4 regions of the Dermacoccus sp. PAMC28757 genome follow, and region 3 is predicted to be linked to each of the others. Evidence: riboswitches for the same ligand, from Rfam matches in the RefSeq annotation. Region 3 holds a riboswitch; each other region holds the start of a gene.
What was found. A riboswitch is a leader RNA that binds a small molecule or an ion and turns the genes downstream of it on or off. The one in region 3 is predicted to bind S-adenosylmethionine.
Positions count from the first base shown of each region.

Region 1: linked by a shared signal. The riboswitch ahead of H7F30_RS11425 (bifunctional o-acetylhomoserine/o-acetylserine sulfhydrylase) and the one ahead of H7F30_RS06940 (MetQ/NlpA family ABC transporter substrate-binding protein) in region 3 are both predicted to bind S-adenosylmethionine.
Region 2: linked by a shared signal. The riboswitch ahead of H7F30_RS01915 (TauD/TfdA family dioxygenase) and the one ahead of H7F30_RS06940 (MetQ/NlpA family ABC transporter substrate-binding protein) in region 3 are both predicted to bind S-adenosylmethionine.
Region 4: linked by a shared signal. The riboswitch ahead of H7F30_RS12625 (aminotransferase class V-fold PLP-dependent enzyme) and the one ahead of H7F30_RS06940 (MetQ/NlpA family ABC transporter substrate-binding protein) in region 3 are both predicted to bind S-adenosylmethionine.

Region 1 is NZ_CP060292.1:2,391,054-2,396,866, reverse strand. Features, by position in the region: gene thrS (threonine--tRNA ligase) at 1-1,676, shown strand, start outside; gene H7F30_RS11425 (bifunctional o-acetylhomoserine/o-acetylserine sulfhydrylase) at 1,747-3,072, opposite strand; SAM riboswitch class IV at 3,138-3,253, opposite strand; gene H7F30_RS11420 (GNAT family N-acetyltransferase) at 3,367-3,846, shown strand; gene H7F30_RS11415 (hypothetical protein) at 3,843-4,229, shown strand; gene H7F30_RS11410 (HIT domain-containing protein) at 4,262-4,831, shown strand; gene pgsA (phosphatidylinositol phosphate synthase) at 4,942-5,565, shown strand; gene H7F30_RS11400 (phosphatidylinositol mannoside acyltransferase) at 5,565-5,813, shown strand, end outside.
Region 2 is NZ_CP060292.1:399,078-404,890, reverse strand. Features, by position in the region: gene H7F30_RS01925 (FAD-binding oxidoreductase) at 1-1,232, shown strand, start outside; gene H7F30_RS01920 (cyclopropane-fatty-acyl-phospholipid synthase family protein) at 1,229-2,530, shown strand; SAM riboswitch class IV at 2,869-2,984, shown strand; gene H7F30_RS01915 (TauD/TfdA family dioxygenase) at 2,999-3,883, shown strand; gene H7F30_RS01910 (GNAT family N-acetyltransferase) at 3,928-4,515, shown strand; gene H7F30_RS01905 (carbon starvation CstA family protein) at 4,633-5,813, shown strand, end outside.
Region 3 is NZ_CP060292.1:1,435,432-1,441,244, reverse strand. Features, by position in the region: gene H7F30_RS06955 (GNAT family N-acetyltransferase) at 1-560, opposite strand, end outside; partial or broken gene H7F30_RS15130 (acyl-CoA thioesterase) at 544-948, shown strand; gene H7F30_RS15125 (hotdog domain-containing protein) at 1,202-1,429, shown strand; gene H7F30_RS15120 (hypothetical protein) at 1,410-1,577, shown strand; gene msrA (peptide-methionine (S)-S-oxide reductase MsrA) at 1,669-2,322, shown strand; SAM riboswitch class IV at 2,552-2,663, shown strand; gene H7F30_RS06940 (MetQ/NlpA family ABC transporter substrate-binding protein) at 2,884-3,849, shown strand; gene H7F30_RS06935 (methionine ABC transporter ATP-binding protein) at 3,846-4,907, shown strand; gene H7F30_RS06930 (methionine ABC transporter permease) at 4,904-5,581, shown strand; gene H7F30_RS06925 (alpha/beta fold hydrolase) at 5,661-5,813, opposite strand, start outside.
Region 4 is NZ_CP060292.1:2,664,231-2,670,043, reverse strand. Features, by position in the region: gene dapA (4-hydroxy-tetrahydrodipicolinate synthase) at 1-684, shown strand, start outside; gene H7F30_RS12630 (ribonuclease J) at 681-2,363, shown strand; gene H7F30_RS12625 (aminotransferase class V-fold PLP-dependent enzyme) at 2,769-4,157, opposite strand; SAM riboswitch class IV at 4,203-4,315, opposite strand; gene H7F30_RS12620 (DNA translocase FtsK) at 4,705-5,813, shown strand, end outside.

The sequences.
Region 1 (5,813 bases), 960 kb from region 3:
TTAAGAAGCTCGAGAAGGCGATGCTCAAGATCGTCAACGAGGGCCAGACCTTCCGTCGTCGCGTCATCACCGACGCCGAGGGCCTCGAGGAGCTCAAGGACGAGCCGTACAAGTGCGAGCTCATCGGTCTCAAGGGCAACGCGGCCGATGCTGCCGAGGGCGCCGAGGCCGAGGTCGGCGGCGGCGAACTGACGATCTACGACAACGTGCGTCGTGACGGCAGCGTCGCCTGGGGCGATCTGTGCCGCGGCCCGCACGTGCCGTCGACGAAGGTGCTCGGCAACGCGTTCAAGCTGATGCGTTCGGCTGCGGCCTACTGGCGCGGCAGCGAGAAGAACCCGCAGCTGCAGCGCGTCTACGGCACCGCGTGGCCCACGAAGGACGAGCTCAAGGCCTACCTCGAGCGCCTCGTTGAGGCCGAGAAGCGCGACCACCGCAAGCTCGGCGCGGAGATGGATCTGTTCAGCTTCCCCGAGAACATCGGCCCCGGCCTGCCCGTGTTCCACCCCAAGGGCGGCATCATCAAGCGCGAGATGGAGGACTACGTCCGCCGTCGCCACATCGAAGAGGGCTTCAGCTACGTCGGCACGCCGCACGTGTCGAAGGAAGACCTCTTCTACACTTCGGGTCACCTGCCCTACTACGCCGACGGCATGTTCCCGCCGCTGGACCTCGACGGGCAGAAGTACCGCCTCAAGGCGATGAACTGCCCGATGCACAACGAGATCTTCCGTTCGCGCGGTCGCTCCTACCGTGAGCTGCCGCTGCGCTTCTTCGAGTTCGGCACGGTCTACCGCGACGAGAAGTCCGGCGTTCTCTCGGGCCTCACGCGCGTGCGCATGATCACCCAGGACGACTCCCACTCCTACGTGACGCCGGAGCAGGCGCCGGGCGAGATCAAGCACCTGCTCGACTTCATCCTCGGGCTGCTGCGTGACTTCGGGCTGAACGACTTCTACCTCGAGCTGTCGACGCGTGACGAGGCCGGCGACAAGAAGGACAAGTTCATCGGCACCCACGAGCAGTGGGAGGTCGCGACGCAGGTGCTCGCCGACGTCGCGAACGCCTCGGGCCTCGAGCTCGTGCCCGACCCGGGCGGCGCAGCCTTCTACGGCCCGAAGATCTCCGTGCAGGCACGTGACGCCATCGGCCGTACGTGGCAGATGTCGACGATCCAGTACGACTTCAACATGCCCGAGCGCTTCGGCCTCGAGTTCCAGGCTCAGGACGGCACGCGTCAGCAGCCGGTCATGATCCACTCGGCGAAGTTCGGTTCGATCGAGCGCTTCCTTGGTGTGCTCGTCGAGCACTACGCGGGGCAGTTCCCGGCGTGGCTCGCACCGGTTCAGGTGCTCGGGGTTCCGGTCGCGGAGGAGTACTACGACTACCTCGGCGAGGTGGGCGAGAAGCTGCGTCGGGCCGGCGTACGCGTCGAGATCGACACGAGCGACGACCGCTTCCCGAAGAAGATCCGCAACGCCTCGAAGTCGAAAGCGCCGTTCATCCTCATCGCCGGCGAGGAGGACCGCGACAACGGAGCCGTGAGCTTCCGTTACCGCGACGGCTCGCAGAAGAACGGCGTGCCGGTCGACGAGGCCGTGGCCGAGATCGCCGCGTACATCGCCTCGCGCAACAACACGTCGCCCACGGCGGCCGAGGCACCTGCCGAGGCCTGATCCACATACGACGAAGCCGCCGCCCCGATTTGGGGTGGCGGCTTCGTCGTAGTCTCCGCGGTGCGGGCGATCAGGCGGAGGCAGCCTTCGCGGCTGCGAAGCCCTTGTCGAGGTCGGCGATGATGTCGTTCGCGTTCTCGACGCCGACCGACAGGCGCACGAGGCCGGGCGTGACGCCGGCGCCGCGGCGGTCGTCGTCACTGCCCTGGCTGTGCGTCGTCGTCGCCGGGTGGATGGCGAGCGAGCGGACGTCACCGATGTTGGCCACGTGCGAGTGCAGCTCGAGGGCGTCGACGAACGCCTTGCCCGCGTCGATGCCGCCGGCGATCTCGAAGGAGAACACTGCACCGGAACCGGTGGGCAGGTAGCGGTCGGCCAGCTCCTTGTGCGGGCTGTCGTCCTTCGAGGCGTAGAAGACCTTTTCGACCTGCGCGTGCTCGCTCAGGTAAGCGACGACCTTCTTCGCGTTCTCCACGTGACGCTCGACGCGCAGCGACAGCGTCTCGAGGCCCTGGGCGATGAGGAAGGCGTTGAACGGCGACACGGCGGAGCCGAGGTCGCGCAGCAGTTCGACGCGCGCCTTGAGAATGAATGCGAGGTTCGCGCCGAGCGCCGAACCGACGCCGAGATCGCGGGCGAAGACGAGGCCGTGGTAGCTCTCGCTCGGCTCGTTGAACTGCGGGAACTTCGCCGGCTCCTTGGCGTAGTCGAACGTTCCGGCGTCGACGAGCACGCCGGCGATCGACGTGCCGTGGCCGCCGAGGTACTTCGTCGCCGAGTGGATGACGACGTCCGCGCCGTGCTCGATCGGGCGCAGCAGGTACGGCGTCGCGACGGTGTTGTCGACGAACAGCGGCAGGCCGGCGTCGTGGGCGACACCAGCGACACCCGCGACGTCGAGGACCTTCTGGTCGGGGTTGCTCAGCGTCTCGCCGAACAGCAGCTTGGTGTTCGGTCGGATGGCGTTCTTCCACGCGTCGAGGTCACCGATGTCCTCGACGAAGGTGGTCTCCACACCGAGACGCTTCAGCGTGTACTTGAGCAGGTTGTACGTACCGCCGTAGAGCGCGGCCGACGCGACGACGTGGTCGCCTGCCTGCGCGACGTTGAGGATGGCGAACGTCGTCGCGGCCTGGCCGGAGGCCAGCAGCAGCGCACCGACGCCACCCTCGAGCGCCGCGATGCGCTCCTCGACGGCCTGCGACGTCGGGTTGCCGATCCGGGTGTAGATGGGGCCGAGGTCGGACAGGCCGAAGCGGTTGGCCGCCGTCTCGGCGGAGTCGAAGACGAACGAGGTCGTCTGGTAGATCGGCAGCGCGCGCGATCCGGTGTCCCCGTCCGGCACCTGGCCGGCGTGGATCTGCTTGGTCTCGAAAGCCCAGTCCTGAGCGCTCATGACAACTCCTCGAAAGGTCGCTACCCGTGCGCGAACCTCGCACGCGGGGTGCGCCGGAAGCTCTGCTTCCGCGCTTGCCCGGGCGTATCCTACGCCGAGCCAGGTCGTCACCCGGAGCACCCCGCCGCGGTGGGAGGGTTGCCGGCCAGCAAACCGGGGTTTGACGCTGGCGCTCGTGACCTGGTCCGAGGATATCCCGGGCGGTATCGAGAGGCGGGACTCGTGTCTCACATCGTGGTTTGCCGTGCGGCGCGGGGCGTTTGCCGAAGGGTCAAGCCGTGGTTGACTGGCGCCATGACGATCACCATCGCCCGGGCCAGGCGTGACGACGCCTTCGCCTGTGCAGCGCTTCGGTTGCGCTCGGACCTCGAGGAGGGGCACCCGAATCGGGCCGGTTTCGTGACCGAGTACGCGGACGATTTCCTTTCGGCCTTCGACGAGGTACCCACGTGGATCGCCACCCGTTCCGACGGCACCGTCGTCGGCATCGTGCAGTGCGCCCTCGTCCACCGGATGCCGACGCTCGCGCGGGGCGCCAAGCCGTGGTTGTACGTCGCGTTCGTCTTCGTCGTGCCCGACGAGCGTGGCAAGGGACTTGCCGAACGCATGCTGCGCACCGTGGACGCCTGGGCGGACGCACGCGGCGTCGAGCGGATGCTGCTCAACACGCGTCCGAAGGCGCGCCCGTTGTACGAGCGTCTCGGATTCGGTGCCCCGGAGGAGCGACACATGCACCGCGACGCACCGTTCGCGGCCACGAAGGAGCAGCGATGAGCGACATCATCTGGGCCCTCGACCAGCGCGAGCGCTGCATCGCCTGCCCGTCGAAGCCGGCGGCGAACGCCGTCGTGCTCTACCTCGGTGAGGACGGCTCGCTGCCGCGCGAGAGCGTCGGATCGCTGGCCGAACGTGGCGTCATGGCCGCGGGCGTCGTGTGGGCGGGTGTGACAGCGGAACTCACCGACGACGACTGGCTCGACCTCGAGGACGCCGCAAGCGGCCTCGGCGGACTCGCGAGCGCCGTCGCCGTCGTGGGTGAAGGCGATGCCGCAGCCGTCGCACAGAAAGTGGCAGAGCGCGTGGGCGGCCTGGCCCACGCGGGCGCTGCGAGCGACGAGCGGCTCGTGGAGAAACTCGCCGAGATCGCTCCGGTCTGACCCGGCGCGCGGGTTTCCCTAGGATGGGGCGCATGGTCACGCAGAACGAGGACTTCACTCCCGAGCACGCCGAGTCCGAGCACGACTTCGCGGGGGAGCCCGACGGGTTCGGCCGACTGTGGACGCCTCACCGCATGGCCTACATCGAGGCCGACCGCCCCTCGAGGGACGCCGGCGACGGCTGTCCGTTCTGCGCGGCGCCGGGCAAGGACGACGCCGAGGGCCTCATCGTGCACCGCGGTGAGCACTGCTTCGTCGTGATGAACCTCTTCCCGTACAACCCGGGCCACCTGCTCGTGTGCCCCTACCGTCACGTGCCGCACTACATCGACCTCACGGACGCGGAGACCGAGGAGTTCACGAAGCTGACGAAGCAGGGCATTCGCGCGCTCAAGGCGGCGTCGAACCCGGCCGGATTCAACCTCGGCATGAACCAGGGCGATGTCGCGGGCGCCGGCGTGGCTGCGCACCTGCATCAGCACATCGTGCCCCGCTGGGGTGGCGACATGAACTTCATGCCGATCGTCGGCCAGACGAAGGCTCTCCCGGTGCTTCTCGAGGACAGCCGTCAGCGCATCGCGGCGTCCTGGCCAACCGACTGACGGCCTCGACCTCGCGGGGCGCGCGGCTCGTGAACGCGGGGTGAGACGTGACTCGTCCGGCGCGGCGCGCACCTCGGCTCGACGTATCGAACCGCTACAGTTGAGTCACCATGCTGAACAAGTACGCGCGCGCCTTCTTCTCCGCGATCTTCCGCCCCCTGGCGCAGCTGCTCCTGCGCCTCGGCATCAGCCCTGACGTCGTCACGATCGTCGGCACGCTCGGTGTCTCGTTCGGCGCGCTGTGGTTCTACCCGCGCGGCGAGTTCCTCGTCGGCACGCTGTTCATCACGGCCTTCGTCTTCTCCGACATGCTCGACGGCAACATGGCCCGCCTGTCGGGTCGCTCGTCGGTGTGGGGCGCCTACCTCGACTCCACGCTCGACCGCGTCGGTGACGCCGCCATCTTCGGTGGCCTCGTGCTCTACTTCGCCGGCCAGGGCGACGACTTCCTCATGGCATGCCTCGCGCTCGCCTGTCTCGTGCTCGGTTCCGTCGTCTCGTACGCCAAGGCTCGCGCCGAGGGTCTCGGTATGGAGGCGAACGTCGGCATCGCGGAACGCGCCGACCGTCTCGTCGCGGTTCTCGTCACCACCGGCCTCACGGGCCTGTTCGACCTGCCGTACATCGTCCTGACGATCGTGCTCGCCCTGCTCGCGGTGGCCTCGTTCATCACCGTGCTGCAGCGCATGCTCATGGTGCGTCGCCAGGCGCTCGGCAAGGCTCTCGCGAACTGATGGCTCGGCCCGCTCCCTCCCGCAAGCGAGCGCAGGACGCCGCCACCGTTCTCGCCTTCAAGGCCGGATGGCGTGCCGTGCGCGCCCTGCCCGAGCCGGCTGCGTACGCGCTCTTCGAGAAGATCGCGGACGTCCTTCACCGTCGCGGCGGCAAGGACGTCGAGCGGATGCGCTCGAACTACGCCCGGGTCCGCCCGGAACTCGACGCCGCAGCCCTGGACGACCTCACCCGTGAGGGCCTGCGCTCC
Region 2 (5,813 bases), 1.0 Mb from region 3:
GCGGGCTCGACGTCGAGGGCCTCGCCGGCGTCATCAGCATCGACGCCGAAGCGCGCACCGCCGACGTCCAGGGCATGTGCACGTACGAGAACCTCGTCGATGTCACGCTCCAGCACGGCCTCATGCCGTTCGTCGTGCCGCAGCTGCGCACCATCACGCTCGGCGGTGCGGTGACGGGCCTGGGCATCGAGTCGACGTCGTTCCGCAACGGGCTGCCGCACGAATCCGTCCTCGAGATGGATGTGTTCACGGGGGAGGGCACGATCGTCACGGCGACGCCGACGAACGAGCACGCCGACCTCTTCCGGGCCTTCCCGAACAGCTACGGCAGCCTCGGCTATGCGACGCGCCTGCGCATCGAGCTCGCGCCGATCGGCGACCTCGTCGAGACGCGCAACGTCCGCTTCGATTCCGCCCGGGCGATGACGGAGGCGATCGAGCGCATCGTCGCGGACGAGGTGTGGGAGGGCGAGCGCGTCGACGGCCTCGACGGCATGATCGTCTCGCCGGACGAGTGCTACCTCGTCCTCGCGAACTTCTTCCCCGACGTTCGCCGTCACCCGAGCGATTACACCGGTCAGCGCATCTTCTACCGCAGCATCGAAGAGCTGGACCGCGACACCCTCACGGCGCACGACTACATCTGGCGCTGGGACACGGACTGGTTCTGGTGCTCCAACGCGTTCGGTGTGCAGAACCCGACGGTCCGCCGGCTGTGGCCGAGCAAGTACCGCCGCAGCGACGTATTCCACCGCATTGTCGGCTTCGAGAACCGCTACGGCGTGGCCGCGAAGATCGACTCGATGCGCGGCGAGCTACCGCGTGAGCGCGTCGTCCAGGACGTCGAGGTGCCGCTCGAGGAACTCGTGAACTTCATGCCGTGGTTCGACGAGCACGTCGGCATGACGCCGGTGTGGGTCTGCCCGCTGCGTTTGCGGGGCGATCAGGCGTGGCCGCTGTACCGGCTCGAGCCGAATCGCACGTACGTCAACGTCGGGTTCTGGGGCACGGTGGCCATCGAGCCCGGCCGCGCGGACGGCGACGTCAACCGCGACATCGAGGCCGTGCTGCCCACGATGGGCGGTCACAAGTCGCTGTACTCCGACGTCTACTACGACGCACAGACCTTCGAAGACCTCTACGGCGCAGCCGAATACCGCCGTATGAAGTCGATGTACGACCCCTCGGGCCGACTGCCCGAATTCGCAGACAAGGTAAGGACCCACGCATGACCACGCCGACCGGCGCACCCCTCGTTCAGCAGGCCGTCACCGCGGTGCTCGAGGAGCCGCTGCCGATGCGCCTCACCGCGTACGACGGCACCGACGTCGGGCCGAAGGACGCTGCGATCCAGCTGCGGATCGAGAACGAGGAGGGGCTGCGCTACCTCCTCACAGCGCCCGGCGACCTGGGGCTCGCTCGCGCGTACCTCACGGGCACGCTGACGGGGACGGGCTTTTCCGAGGGCGACCCGTACGAGGTGTTCAGCCTCATCAAGCGCGATCTGCGTGTGAAGGATCTGGGCAAGCGTGACGCGGCGTCGGTGCTCGCGCCGATCGTCAAGGCGCTGGGGACGAAGGCGCTCAAGCACCCGCCGTTGCCGGAGATCGAGAGCCAGCCGCGCTGGAAGCGTCACCTCGCGAAGGTGAACCCGATGTCGCGGGCGGCCGATTCGATCAGCTACCACTACGACGTCTCGAACGCGTTCTACGAGAAGGTGCTCGGCCCGTCGATGGCGTACACGTGTGCCGTTTACGACGCGGCGACGGATTCGCTGGAGGAGGCGCAGGAGCGCAAGTTCGCGCTCGTGGCGGACAAGCTCGACCTGCAGCCGGGCGAGCGGTTGCTCGACGTCGGCTGCGGCTGGGGCGGCATGGCGATCCACGCCGCGCGCGAGCGCGGCGTGAGCGTGCTCGGGGTGACGCTGAGCCGCGAGCAGGCGGAGTGGGGTCAGCGCGCGGTGCGCGAGGCGGGCCTTGAGCACCTCGTCGAGATTCGCCACAGCGACTACCGCGACGTGACGGAGACGGGATTCGACAAGGTGAGCTCGATCGGCCTGACGGAGCACATCGGCGTGAAGAACTACCACGACTACTTCACGTTCCTGCACTCGAAGCTGCGTGACGGCGGGCGCCTGCTCAACCACTGCATCACGCGTCGTGACGACACGGCGTCGGCGCGGCCGGAGCCGTTCACGGATCGCTACGTGTTCCCCGACGGCGAACTGGCCTCCCCGGGGCGCCTCATCGCGGAGTGCCACGACGCCGGGTTCGAGGTGCAGCACGACGAGAACCTGCGCCTGTCGTACGCGCACACGCTCGCCGCGTGGTGCCGCAACCTCGAGGCGAACTGGGAGTTCTGCGTCGGCGAGGCCGGCCTGCCGACGGCGCGCGTGTGGGGCATCTACATGGCCGGTTCGCGCCTCGCGTTCGAGGAGGGCTGGCTGCACCTGCACCAGGTGCTCGCGACGAAGACGACGGAGAACGGCGACAACGGCGGCTACCCCCTCGGCTCGCACTGGCGGGCCTGAGCCCGCTCCGCATCGACGAACGTAACGCGGCGCCTGCCTCTGTGAAGAGGCAGGCGCTGCGTCGTTGAGCGGTGCGGGGCGGGAGCGATTCCCGCAGCGCGGGACGGACTCTCAGCACTCAAGCCATAGCGTGGGCAGTCCACCCCCTTCGCTCTCGCAGTTCTGGCTTCGTGCTGCCGTGATGGTTCGCGGAGGGTGGCGCACACCGACTTTGAGGGGGAACCGAGACGCCGGTGGCGCGGCGCTCACCCAACATCGGGGAGGGGCGGGTTCGCCATGTGGACGGCGCTCGAACCATAACTTTCCATTTGGCAGTGGGTGCGTCTACGTTATGGGTAGGTCACGAGTTCCGGCGACAAGTCTCGGCTGGCCGGACGGCAACCCTCCGCTGCGGTGGGGTGCCCCGAGTAACGACCTGGCGCGTCGCCGCCCGGCGTCTGCGCAAGCGCAACGAACAAAGAGGTTGTCATGACACTTCTCGCCACCCACGCTCCCGCCACGACGCCCGGACTGCGCATCGAGCGCCTCGGCCCGGCCCTGGGCGCCGTCATCCACGGCATCGACCTGGCGTCCATCGACGAGATCGCGGCCTTCGACATCCGCCGCGCCCTGCTCGCCCACAAGGTGCTCTTCTTCCGCGATCAGCACGGCTTCGACGACGACGCCCAGGTACGCCTCGGCAACCTCCTCGGCGACCTGACGCCCGGCCACCCCGTCGCCGGCAACCACGAGCGCAGCGAGATCTATAACATCGACTCGAGCGACCCCGAGTTCTCCTTCTCCGACGTCTGGCACACCGACGTCACCTTCATGAAGCGGCCGCCGTCCATCAGCATCCTCCGCGCCGTGACGCTCCCGCCCTACGGCGGCGACACGTCCTGGGCCGACAGCCAGGCCGCCTACGACTCCCTCTCCGCACCCTTCAAGGCGCTCGCCGACCAGCTGCTCGCCGTCCACGACGGCAACCGCGAGTGGGGCGCCTTCCTCAAGAAGAACGGCGGCCACGAGTGGGAGGGCGAGATCGTCACCGAACTGCCCGCCGTCGAACACCCCGTCGTCCGCGTCCACCCCGAGACCGGCCGCCGCGGCCTGTTCGTCAACCCCGGCTTCACCTCCCACGTCAGTGGCGTCTCCGACGCCGAGTCGCGCGCCATCCTCGACGCCCTCTACGCCCACCTCACGCAGCCCGAGCACACGATCCGTCACCGCTGGGCGCCCGGCGACGTCGGCATCTGGGACAACCGCGCCACCTCCCACTACGCCAACCGCGACTACACGAACACCCGCGTCATGCACCGCGTCACCGTGCGCGGCGACGAGCCCCGCGGCGTCGACGGCCTGCGCGCCCGCTAAGCGCCCCGAAAACTGATCGACGCTCCACCGTCGGGGGTGATGAGATGACCGACATGATCGAACTCATCGCCCCCGACGCCGCGCGCTACGACGACTGGTCGGCCATGCTGCGCGAGTTCCGCGACGCCACCACCGACTCGCGCGACGACCACTGGGTGTGCGCGGGCGGCATGGACGGATCGGGCTTCTTCGCGGGCACCGACGTCGACATCACCCCCGACGGCTTCGCCGCCTACGTCGAAGACTGCGCCCGCCAGGGCAACACGATGTGGCCGCCGCACACCGGGCTCGTCCACTGCTCCTACTTCTGGATCGTCGACGACGGCGACCTCGTCGGCCACCTCGCCCTGCGTCACGCGCTCAACGAGTTCCTCTACGAACTCGGCGGCCACATCGGCTACTCCGTGCGGCCGGCCGCTCGCGGACGCGGCATCGCGAAGGAGGCTCTGAAGCTCGGGCTCGCCGAAGCCGCCGCGCTCGACATCGCCCCCGTGCTCGTCTGCTGCGCGCAGACGAACGGCGCCTCGCGCGCCGTCATCGAGGCCTGCGGCGGGCAGCTCGAGGACGTTCGTGAAGACAGCCGTCGCTACTGGTTCGGCGACGGACCGCGCCCCACCGGCCCCACTGCGTGACGTTCGTCCAAATTCGTGATGAAGGCGTGACCTGCGCGTGCGTTGTCAAAGCCCTGTGACCTACCCGACACCGCATAACGTGGCCCTGCTCACACTCACACGAAAAGGGAGGTCTCCGTGCCCGCGTCGAGCACCAAAACCCCCGAGCGCGACGGGAACACGCCCCCGGTCGCGGTCGACCTACCCCGCCAGATCACGGGACGTCAGAAGATCGTCATCGCCGTCGCGGCCGTCATCGCCGCCATCGGTTGGACGATGGTTGCGTTCGTCCGCGGCGAGCACGTCAACTCGATCTGGTTCGTCATGGCTGCCGTCGGCAGCTACGTCATCGGCTACATGCTGTACAGCCGCCTCATCCAGTACAAGGTCATCCGTCCGCGCGACGATCTCGCCACCCCGGCCGAGCAGTTCGAGAACGGCCAGGATTTCCTGCCCACCGACCGGCGCGTGCTGTTCGGTCACCACTTCGCCGCCATCGCCGGCGCCGGCCCGCTCGTCGGCCCCGTGCTCGCCGCGCAGATGGGTTACCTGCCGGGCACGCTTTGGATCATCTTCGGTGTGATCTTCGCGGGCGCCGTGCAGGACTACATGGTGCTCGCCATCTCCACGCGCCGCGGCGGTCGCAGCCTCGGCCAGATGGCCCGTGACACGCTCGGCCCGGTCGGCGGTTGGGCGGCCATGTTCGCCGTCATGACGATCATGATCATCCTGATCGCCGTGCTCGGCCTCGTCGTCGTCAACGCGCTCGCCGAGTCGCCCTGGGGTGTCTTCTCGCTCGCGATGACGATCCCGATCGCTCTCTTCATGGGGTGCTACCTGCGCTTCGTGCGCCCGGGTGCCGTCTCCGAGGTCTCGGGCATCGGCGTCGTCCTGCTGCTCCTCGCCATCGTCGCCGGTGGCTGGGTTGCCGGCACCGACTGGGGCAAGGACATGTTCACGCTGTCGCCGACGGCGCTCGCGTGGGCCATCATCATCTACGGTTTCGCCGCCGCCGTCCTTCCGGTGTGGCTGCTGCTCGCTCCGCGTGACTACCTGTCGACCTTCATGAAGGTCGGCACGATCGTGCTGCTCGCGCTCGGCATCGTCATCGCCCGACCGGCCATCGACATCCCAGCCATCACCTCGTTCGGCAAGGAGGGCAACGGCCCGGTCTTCGCCGGTTCGCTGTTCCCGTTCCTGTTCATCACGATCGCCTGTGGTGCGCTCTCCGGCTTCCACGCTCTCATATCCTCGGGCACGACGCCGAAGCTGCTGCAGAAGGAGAGCCAGGCTCGCCTCATCGGCTACGGCTCGATGCT
Region 3 (5,813 bases):
AGCCAGTCTTCGGGAAGCCGACCGACGACGGTCTCGATGCGGTAGCCGTCGTTCATCTCGATGACGCGGCGCATCTCGGCCCCGATGTCGGCGCTCACGGGGAGCCGCTGCCCGTTACGCATGCACGTCTGCGCTTCCGCATAGCCCGCTGCTTCGAAGAAGGCGGCCTCGTCGTTGGCGGCACCGACCGGCGTCTGCGTTTCGATCATGAGCGTGGTGCGCCCGGCCTCTCGGCAGACACGTTCGACCTCGTCGACGAGACGTTGCTTGAGCGCCGTAGCCCGCTCGTCGAGGCAGGCGACGTCGAACCCGGCGAGATGTGGGTTGTCCTGCGTCGGCATCCCGATGGCTGCGGACCCGACGACGTCGCCGTCGTCGTCGATCGCGGCGAGCCAGACCTTCGCGTGGGCGAGGGACTCCCACATCTGTGCGAGTTCGTTCGGCGGGTAGGCAGTCGTGTCGCGCCCCCACTGGCGGCGCCCGGCCGTGACGAAGACGGTCGCCCACTCCTCGAACTGCGGGTGTTCAGGGGTGATCCGTTCGATGCGCACCGTGTTCATGCCAGTCATGGAACGCCAGCAACCGCGCGCCCGACAAGTGAATTTCCGGCGGTACCGGCCCTACGATCGACGGCAGGCCCGGAACCGACGCCACATCACCCTGCGTTTCATGGCCGCACCGATGGATGCCGACGTGCGCGGGCGCGTCGGTGCCGGCCGGATGCTCGAGTGGATCGACAAGTCCGCGTACGCCTGTGCCGCGGCGTGGAGCGGGCACTACTGCGTCACGGCCTACGTCGGCAATGTGCGCTTCACCCGCCCCGTCGAGGTGGGCCACATCGTCGAGGTGCAGTCGCGTGTCGTCCACACCGGACGCACGTCGATGCACATCGTCGCGACCGTTTCGTCCGGCGACCCGCGTCAGGGCGAGCTGCGCGTCAACACACAGTGCCTGCTCATCTTCGTCGCGGTCGACGACGACCGGAAGCCCGCACCTGTCCCGGCGTTCACGCCGCAGGACGAGTGGGAACGCGACCAGCAGGAGCGCGCCGTCACCCTCACCGACGTGCGCACCCGCATCGAAGCCGACATGGTGAAGCAGAGTTACACGGGACGCGACGGAGTCGTGTCGCGAGACGCTGCGCTTCCTCGCGGCACCGACCACCGTCAACTGGGGCGGCAACGTGCACGGCGGCGTCGTCATGGAGTGGATCGACGAGGCGGCAACCCTCGTCGCGGAGCGCTGGAACCAGGGTTCGGCGGTGGCCGTGTACGCGGGCGGTGTGCGCTTCCACCAGCCGTTGCACGTCCGCGACCTCGTCGAGGTGCAGGCGTGGCTCATCCACACCGGCGCGAGTGCGCTCGGGCAACCCGCGCACGGGCGAACTGAACCTCACAACCGAGTGCACGATGGTGCTTGTCGGCCTTGACAACAACGGCCACAAGCGGGCCGTGCCGCCTTGGGTGCCAACGCTTTCCGAGGACGTCGCGCTCGACACGCACGCGCAGACGATGGTCGAGATCCGCGCGAGGCTACTGCGCCCCATCCCACTCGAAGTGCCGCCGCTCGTCGACTGACGCGCGCCGTTCACGCGGTTGCTCCGCGAGTTCGGAATCCTCTCGGACACGCCTGCGTTGAACACAGCGACCCCAGTGAAAGGAACGCCCCATGTGGTTCACCCGTCAGGATTCCGCCCCGGTCGACGTCGCTGCCGTGCACGACGTTCTCGGCACGCCACTGCTCGGCGGGTGGCCGGACAAGACCGAGACGCTGTACGTCGCGATGGGATGTTTCTGGGGTGCGGAGCGCATCTTCTGGCAGATCCCGGGGGTCGTCTCGACGGCCGTCGGCTACATGGGTGGCGACCGTGAGAACCCCTCGTACGAGGACGTCTGCACGGGCACGACGGGCCACACCGAGGCCGTCCAGATCGCGTACGACCCGGAGAAGGTCTCCCCGGCCCAGCTGCTCAAGGCGTTCTGGGAGAACCATGACCCGACGACGGCCAACCGTCAGGGCAATGACATCGGCACGCAGTACCGCTCTGCGGTCTACTGGACGACGCCCGAGCAGGAGACCGCTACGCGTCGCACCGCAGAAGCGTTCCGGGGTGCGCTGACCGACGCGGGCCGCGGCGCCATCACGACGGAGATGAAGCCCGCCGACGAAGCCGGAAAGTTCTGGCCGGCCGAGGGCTACCACCAGCAGTACCTCGCGAAAAATCCAGGCGGGTACTGCAATCACGGCTACAAGGGCGTGACGTGCCCGGTCGGCGTGGCCGACCTCCCCGCGCAGACCGACGTGCTTCCGCCGAGCAAATAAGCGCGAGCTCGGGGGGTACCTCGACCCCGTGGAGTCCACGCTCCGCCCCTAGTGACTCCAGCCCACGGGGAGAGCACGGCATCAGCGCATCTCTCCACTGGGCAGACTTTCCTGCCGTTGGGTCGAGGCGGCGACTACCCAACCGCAGGAAACTCGGCCCAGCGGTGACGCAGAGTGGCCCAGATCACTTGATTTGACGGGCTTCTCGCGGCGCCTCTAATGTAATGCCGGTCAAGAGATCCGATGCAAAGCCCTGGCTGGTCGGACGGCAACCCTCACGAACGTGGCGGGGTGCTCCAGGTGATGACCCGGCCGCGTCAACCGCGCGGCAAGCACGTTCCGCACCAGGAACACATCCCTTTCGAGGGCTTCGTACCGGTGCGCCCGATCCCGGGAGATCACATGCAGCACACGCATCGCCCCACCCAGGCCCCCACCGCGCGACCGCACACGCACGACGCCGCGTTCGCGCGCCCCAAGCACTGACCGCACCCATCGTCGGGCGGTCGTCGCCGCCCACCCCACCGGCGCCTCGCACGCCCCTTCGAGGAAGGCATCACCATGTCCGAGAACACCAACTCCACCACCCCCGGAGCCAGCCCGGCCGTCCAGGCCCTGCCCGAGAAGCCGAAGAGCAACGGCCCCAAGTACGCGGCCATCGGCGCAGGCGTCCTCGTCGTCGCGCTCGCCGCAGGCTTCGGCATCAAGGCCTTCACGGGTAGCGACGACGAGAAGCTGACGAAGATCACCGTCGGTACCACCGAAGCGTCCGACCCGTACTGGACCGAACTGGTCAAGGTCGGCAAGGAGAAGTACGGCCTCGACATCCAGCCGGTCAACTTCACCGACTACACGCAGGCCAACCCGGCGCTCTCCCAGGGCCAGGTCGACGTCAACCAGTTCCAGCACCTGCAGTTCCTCGCCGACTACAACGCCGCGAAGAACGACACCCTGACGCCGGTCGGCTCCACCTACATCGTGCCGCTGTCGCTGTACTCGAAGAAGCACACCACGGTGAACGAGTTCGCCGACGGCGGCAAGGTCGCCATCCCGAATGACGCGACGAACCAGGCACGCGCCCTCCTGCTCCTGCAGAGCGCCGGTCTGCTCACGCTCAAGGGCGGGGGCAACTCCCTGTCGACGCCCGCCGAGATCGACGCCGCGAAGTCGAAGGTCGGCGTCACGCCCGTCGACGCTGCCCAGACCGCAGCCGCCCTGCCCTCCGTCGAGGGCGCCGTGGTCAACAACAACTTCGCCGCCGACGCGAACCTCGACCCGAGCAAGGCGCTGTTCAAGGACGACCCCAAGGCGAAGTCCTCGGAGCCGTACATCAACGTCATCGTGGCCCGCAAGAAGGACGCCGACAACCCGACGTACGCGAAGTTCGTCCAGGCGTACCACGAGAAGTCGGTGCAGGACCTCATCTCCAAGCGCACCAAGGGAACCCAGTACGAGGTGAAGCGTTCCGTCGCGGACGTGCGCGGCATCCTCACCCGCATCGAGTCGCAGATCAAGGCCAAGAAGTGACCCCCACTCCCCCGGCCCGACCCGAGAACGCGCCGGCGGTCCGGCTGCGCGGCGTGAGCAAGACCTTCGTGCGCGGCAAGAAGAACGTCACCGCGCTGCAGGAGATCGACCTCGACGTCGCTACCGGCCGCGTCCTCGCCGTCATCGGGTTCTCCGGTGCAGGCAAGAGCACCCTCGTGCGGCTCATCAACGCGCTCGAGACCCCGACGACCGGCTCCGTCGAGATCGACGGCGTCGATCTGGCGGGTCTGGGAGCAAAGCAGATCCGAGCTCTGCGGGCCCGCATCGGCATGGTGTTCCAGCAGTTCAATCTCATCCGCTCGCGCACGGTGTACGCCAACGTCGCCTATCCGCTCGAGGTCGCCGGTTGGGACAAGGACAAGCAGGAGGCGCGAGTCACCGAACTGCTCCACTTCGTCGGTCTGACGGAGAAGGCCTGGGCCTATCCTGACGAGCTGTCCGGCGGCCAGAAGCAGCGCGTCGGCATCGCCCGCGCCCTCGCCACGAACCCGGAGATCCTGCTCGCCGACGAGTCGACCTCCGCCCTCGACCCCGACACGACGAAGGACGTCCTGGCCCTCCTGCGCCGCGTCAACGATGAGCTCGGCGTGACGATCGTCGTCATCACGCACGAGATGGACGTCGTGCGTGAACTGGCCGACGACGTCGTGGTCCTCGAACACGGCCGCCTCGTCGAGTCCGGGCCGACCGAGCAGGTGCTCGGCGCACCGACATCGTCAGCCACGCGGCGGCTCGTCGACGCGACGCTGCGCAACGTGCCCGACGCCCGCGAGATCGCGCGGCTGCGCGAGAGGGTGAGCGGACGCCTCGTCACGGCAACCGTCCACGACTCCGCTGGATTCGGAAGGGTTCTCGCCTCCACCGGCGCCCGCGGTGTCGAACCGGAGATCGTCCACGGTGGCCTCACGCCCCTCAAGGAAGCGAACCTCACGACGTTGACCCTGGCCCTGCGCGGTGACGACGTCACCGTCACGCAGGTGCTGACCGACCTCGCCCAGGTCGCCACCGTCCACGAACTCGAGGAGGCCACGGCATGAAGGTCATCACTGCGGACACGGACTGGAGCGCACTGCGCCCCGTGCTGTGGGAGTCGGTCGGGCAGACCCTCCTCATGGTCAGCGCCACCATCATCCTCGGCGGTCTGTTCGGGCTCGTGCTCGGCGTGCTGCTCAACACGACGCGCCGCGGCGGCATCATGGCCAACCCGACGGTTCACACGATCCTCAACGTGCTCGTCAATATCATCCGGCCGATCCCGTTCATCATCTTCGCGGCCGCGCTCGGTCCGCTGACGCTGAAGGTCACCGGCTCGACGATCGGTACCGCGTCGATGATCTTCCCGCTGACGCTCGCCGCAACGTTCGGCATCAGTCGCATCGTCGAACAGAACCTCGTGAGTGTCGACCCGGGCGTCATCGAGGCGGCTCAGGCGATGGGCGCGAGCCCGTGGCGGATCATCCGCACCGTTCTCATCCCCGAGGCGCTCGCGCCGCTCATCCTCGGGTACACCTTCGCGCTCGTCGCCGTCATCGACATGACCGCGGTCGTCGGCGCGATGGGCGGCGGCGGTCTCGGCAACTTCGCGCTGGCGTACGGCTACCAGCGCTACCAGTGGGCCGTGACGTGGGCAGCCGTCGTCATCATCATCGTGTTCGTGCAGATCGCGCAGTTCATCGGTAACGCACTGGCCCGCAAGGCTCTGCGTCACTGATCGACGCGCACGGCGAAACGCCCGAGCGGCCGGCAACCCTGGGGGTGCCGGCCGCTCGGGCGTTCAAAGGGTCAGTCCGTCAGCGGGTCGACGAAGCGGCCTGCTGCAACTGGGCGCGCAGATCCTGCGGCATGCCGTGACGCTTCTTGCCGTGGCCCTTGCCGTGACCGTGGCCGCGCCCCGAGTCGGACGCCGACTCCGTCAGCGCGTTCGCCGGGCCCGGCGCCGGCTG
Region 4 (5,813 bases), 1.2 Mb from region 3:
GACGCCGTCGGCGACCGCTGCGCCGTCACCGCAGGCGTCGGAACGAACGACACCGCACACTCGGTGCGCGCGGCCAAGGCGCTCGCGGCCGTCGGCGCCGACGCCGTGCTCGTCGTGACTCCGTACTACAGCAAGCCGACGCAGGCCGGCATCGTCGAACACTTCAAGGCCGTTGTCGGTGCCACCGATCTGCCCGCGATGGCGTACGACATTCCGAGCCGCACCGCCACGCCGCTCGCGAGCGACACGATCCGTGAACTGGCCAAGATCGACCAGATGCTCGCCGTGAAGGACGCCAAGGGCGACTTCTTCGAGGCGACCAAGCTCATGAACGAGACCGACCTGCTCTGGTACTCCGGTGACGACGTCTCCAACCTCATCTGGCTCAGCCTCGGCGCCGTCGGTCTCGTCTCCGTCGTCGGACACGTCGCCGGTAACGAGTTCCGCGCCATGATCGACGCCGTGGACGCCGGCGACATGACCCGCGCCCGTGAGCTGCACACCCGGCTCATCCCGGCCATCGACGCCCTGATGAACACCTCGCAGGGCGCCATCATGGCCAAGGCCGCCATGGCCGACAAGGGTGTCATCGACAGTGACTTCATCCGCCTTCCGCTGCTGCCCGCCACGGACGACATGCGTGCGCGCCTGCGCGAAGGCCTGAGCGAATCGGGACTTTCGTGAACGACACCGCACTCGAACTGAGCGCACCGCCCGCCCTGGCCAAGAACGGCGTCCGCGTCGTCGCCCTCGGAGGCCTCGGCGAGGTCGGGCGCAACATGACCGTCGTCGAGTACGAGGGTCGACTGCTCATCATCGACTGCGGCGTGCTCTTCCCCGAGGACCACCCCGGCGTCGACCTCATCCTCCCGGACTTCGAGTACATCAAGGATCGCCTCGACGACATCGAGGCCATCGTGCTCACGCACGGCCACGAGGACCACATCGGCGCCGTGCCGTACCTGCTGCGCATGAAGAGCGACATCCCGCTCATCGGCTCGACGCTGACCCTCGCGCTCATCGAGGCGAAGCTCAAGGAGCACCGCATCCGCCCGTACACGATGGCGGTCAAGGAAGGTCAGCGCGAGCAGATCGGCCCGTTCGACTGCGAGTTCGTCGCCGTCAACCACTCCATCCCCGACGCCCTGGCCGTCTTCGTGCGCACCGGCGGCGGAACGATCCTCGGCACCGGCGACTTCAAGATGGACCAGCTGCCGCTCGACGGGCGCATCACCGACCTGCGCGCCTTCGCCCGCCTCGGTGAGGAGGGCGTCGACCTGTTCCTCACGGACTCGACGAACGCCGAGGTGCCCGGCTTCACCACGCCGGAGAAGGACATCGCGCCCGCCATCGAGCGCGTCTTCGAGCGCGCCGAGCGCCGCATCATCGTGGCCTGCTTCTCCTCGCACGTGCACCGCGTCCAGCAGGTGCTCGACGCCGCCGAACTGTACGGCCGCAAGGTCGCCATGGTCGGCCGCTCCATGGTGCGCAACATGACGATCGCCGCCGACCTCGGCTACCTCAAGGTGCCCGACAACGTGCTCGTCGACGTCAAGAAGCTCGACCAGCTCGAGGACGACAAGGTCGTTCTCATCTGCACCGGCTCCCAGGGTGAGCCCATGGCCGCCCTCGCCCGCATGGCCAACCGCGACCACCGCATCGACGTCGGCCCCGGCGACACCATCCTCATGGCCAGCTCGCTCATCCCCGGCAACGAGAACGCCGTCTACGGCCTCATCAACGGCCTCATGCGCCTCGGCGCCAACGTCGTGCACAAGGGCAACGCCATGGTGCACGTCTCCGGTCACGCCTCCGCCGGCGAGTTGCTCTACTGCTACAACATCGTCAAGCCGAAGAACGTCATGCCGATCCACGGCGAATGGCGCCACCTCGTGGCCAACGGCAAGCTCGCCGCAGCCACCGGAGTGCCCGCCGAGCAGGTGCTCCTCGCCGAGAACGGCGTCGTCGTCGACCTCGTCGACGGCAAGGCCGCCATCACCGGCGCCGTGCCCGTCGGTTACGTCTACGTCGACGGCTCCCTCGTCGGCACCACCGACGAAGACATGCTCAAGGACCGCCGCGTCCTTCGCGACGAAGGCTTCATCACCATCACCGTCGTGCGCAACGCCTCCACCGGAGAGATCGTCGCCGGCCCCGACATCCGCACCCGCGGATTCGCCGAAGGCGACGAGGTGTTCGAACGCATCCGCCCCAAGATCGAACAGGCGCTCGCCGACGCCCGCGGCAAGGGCATCACCGACACCCACCAGCTCCAGCAGGTCATCCGCCGCACCGTCGGCGGCTTCGTCGGCGGCAAGCTGCGCCGCCGGCCGATGATCATTCCGATTGTCCTGAACGCGTAGCCGGCGCTTCGCCCCGGCGGAGCGTTCAGAACAATCGGTCGCGGTGTGGTTTCACGCGCAGGGATGGGCCTCGCAAGCTCGGCCTTCCCTGCGCGTGAAACCACACCGCTGCATTGTTCGGCGCGTCTTCCGGCCAGGCCCTGGCGGGCCTGTCTCGGTGCGACACACGGCCGTCCACTTCTCGGGGTGGGCGGCTTTCGTATGGCTGTCACCGGCCCGTGGCCGCCGAGATTTCTGACTCCGAGCCCGGGTGCCCTCGTGGTGGTCACGTAGAAGTCGGACAGTGGGTCCTGTCTGCCGGACGCGTTGGTGCCTTTCCCCATGACCTTCCGGGCGTCCCCTAGGCAATGCCGTTGCGAATGACTCGGGCCGCCGGTCCCCAGAACCGGCGGCCCGAGCTGTCCGTCACCAGGGGCGGGGCTCGCTCAGATCCCGCTCGTCACCCACCGGTGCCCAGCCGATGCCCGGCGTGTGCACGTACTCGAACGCCGGGCCGCGCTCCACGAGCGCACGCACCGCTGCGACGAGACGGTGCGCATGCTCCACCGTCGTCGCGAGGCCGATGGAGGCGCGCACCGCCGTCGCGCCCTTGCCGAGCCGCTCGTCACACAGCAGATGCGCACAGAAGCGGCCGTCGCGCACCGCAATGCCGTGCTCGTCCGCGAGCACCTGAGCCACGAGCGTCGGATCGTACCCGTCGACCGTGAACGTCGTGACGCCGACACCGTCGACAGGCTCCTCGTCGGAGCCGAGCACGTGAAGAATCTCCACACCTGGCAGCGCGCTCAAGCCGTCGCGGATGATGCCGTGAACGCGGTGCTCGTGGTTCTCGATCGCGTGACGGTGAGCGCGCAGCTTCGCCGCGGCCGCCGCGAGAGCTATCGCGCCGACGGCGTTCGGCGTGCCGCCCTCGTGCCGTGCCGGGCCTTCGGACCACTCGACGTCGTCCGTTGTCACCCGCTTGCTCGCACCGCCGGCCGGAAGGTACGGATCGGCCGCATCCAGCCAGTCGGCGCGACCCGCGAGAACGCCGGCTCCGTACGGCGCATACATCTTGTGGCCCGAGAACGCGACGTAGTCGACACCCCACGCGGCGACGTCGATGACGCGGTGCGGAGCCAGCTGCGCCGCATCGACGACCGACCGTGCCCCGTGGGAGCGCGCGACGGCGGCCAGTTCACCGATCGGCCAGATCTCCCCGGTCACGTTGCACGCACCCGTGATGACGACGAGCGCGGGAGCATCCGACGTCGCGCGGAAGCGGGAGAGCGCGGCGTCGACGGTGGCGATCGCAGCCTCGGGGGAGGACGGCACCGACAGTCGCGTCGTGCGCTCGGCGGGCCAGGGGAGGAGCGCCGCGTGGTGCACGGATTCGAAGACGAAGACCTGAGCGTTGTCGGGCAGGACGTGGGCGAGCAGAGCCAGCGCATCCGTGGTGTTGCGCGTGAAGACGACGTGGCTGTCCTCGCCGAGACCGACGAAGTGCGCCACCTCCGAACGCGCCTCCTCGAACCAGCCGGTCGTCAGGCGCGAGGCGTACCCCGCCCCGCGATGAACCGAGCCGTAGGTGCGCAGGATGCGCTCCGCAGCCTCGGCAACGCCCACGAGGGCCGGAGCAGTGGCACCGTGATCGAGGTTCGCGAACTCGACAACCGTGTGGTGCAAGGTCGGCACACCGACGCCGTCCGAGACGGTTGCAGGGGTGGCCCGGGCGTTCGCCCGAACAGCAGAGAGGGAAGCGGACAACGACTTCGGCTGACGGGTCGCAGCGAGCGTCGAAAGGACAGAACTCATGAGGAGACTCCTTCGTCAGGGGTCCGCCCGACGAGAAGCGTCGCGAACCCGCACTTGCTGCGTGCGGTCGCACGCAGCCAGGTCGTCACCCGGAGCACCCCACCGCGGTGGAGGGTTGCCGTCCAGCAAGCCGGGGCTGTGCGCTGGAACTCGTGACCGGGCAACACCGTGACACGCGACTCCTCGAACCGTCCACGAATGTGCCCGAGGTCGCCCGGATGGTGAGATGCGACTCGCTGTTCACGCCGCCCCTCGGGGCCGCCAGATCGTCGCGAGGTCCCCGGCGTGGGGCCGAAGAACTGCGCGCCTTCTCCCGTAATCTGGCCGGGTGGCGACACGGAAAACACCCCCGAACGACAGCGTTCTCGTAGCGAAGAAGAGTGCCCCGAACAGTCGGAGCACCACCTCCTCGCGCGCCCGCACCACCCCGGCGAAGAACGCGCCCCGCAAGCAGGCGCCCTCCAAGAGCGCGCCCGGCAAGGGGCGCGGTTCGAGCTCGGCTCAGCAGGGCCCGTCGGCCTCCAGCCGTGCCGCTCGTGGCGCCTGGATGGGGGTTTCCCACGTCGCCGGAGGCGCCGTGCGTCGTGTCGGCGCCAGCGCCGCCGAACTCGAGCCGGAGCACCGTCGCGACGGCATCGGCTTCTTCCTCCTCGCCCTCGGCATCGTTGTCGCGGCGCGCGAGTGGTGGAACCTACCCGGCATGTTCGGTGACATCGTCCACGCCGTCGCCGCGGGAACGTTCGGCGTCATCGCCTACGTCCTGCCTGTCGTGTTCATCGGCATGGGTTTGCACATGTTCCGCCACCCGCGCGGCCACCAGCCCACCCACCGCATGTCGATCGGACTCGGCATCCTCGCCCTCGGCTCCACCGGTATCGCTCACCTCGTCGGCGGACGCCCGGCCGCGGGTGACGTCGACGCCGTGCGTGACGCCGGCGGAGTGCTCGGCGTCATCTCCGGCGGCCCGCTGGCCGCAGGCCTGACGCTCTGGGGCGCCGGCGTCATCCTCGGCCTCGTGTCGTTCTTCGGTTTCCTCGTGCTGACGCGCACGCCGGTCAACCGCATCCCTCAGCGTCTGAGTGAGGTTGAGGCCACGATCTTCGGCGGTCACGCTCCGACCGAGGAGCGCGACTACGCCCAGCGCGACGCCGTCGCCGACGACCTGCACGGCGCCGACATCGGCAACCGTGCGCGCGGCGGAGCACCCCGCCGCGCCGCCGACGTGCACCACGGCGACGAGCCGTACGAGCAGGCAGCAGAGGTCGTCGGCCGCGGTCCGCACGGTCGCGGGCGTGGCTCGCGCAAGACCCTCGGTCGTCAGCGCGGCGAGCAGCAGATCTACGACATCGACACGATCGAAGGCGGCGACCCGGCGGACGGCTCCGCCGACGAGGGCGAGCGCGCCACGTCGGCCGGCGCGGCAGCCCTGGCTCGGGCCCGCGGCTCGCGTGCGACCACGTCACGCCCGGCCACCACGGACGAGGCCGACACCGCCACCGTCGAGACGGCCGGTGGCTCCAAGCAGCGTCCGGGCGAATCGCCCAAGGCCGCCGCAGCCCGCCAGGAGACGGCGCAGCGCCCGGCCGCCGAGGTGCCTCAACGTCAGGTCGAGGCTCAGCCGACGGAGCAGCTCCCACAGCGCGTCGAGCAGCTCGC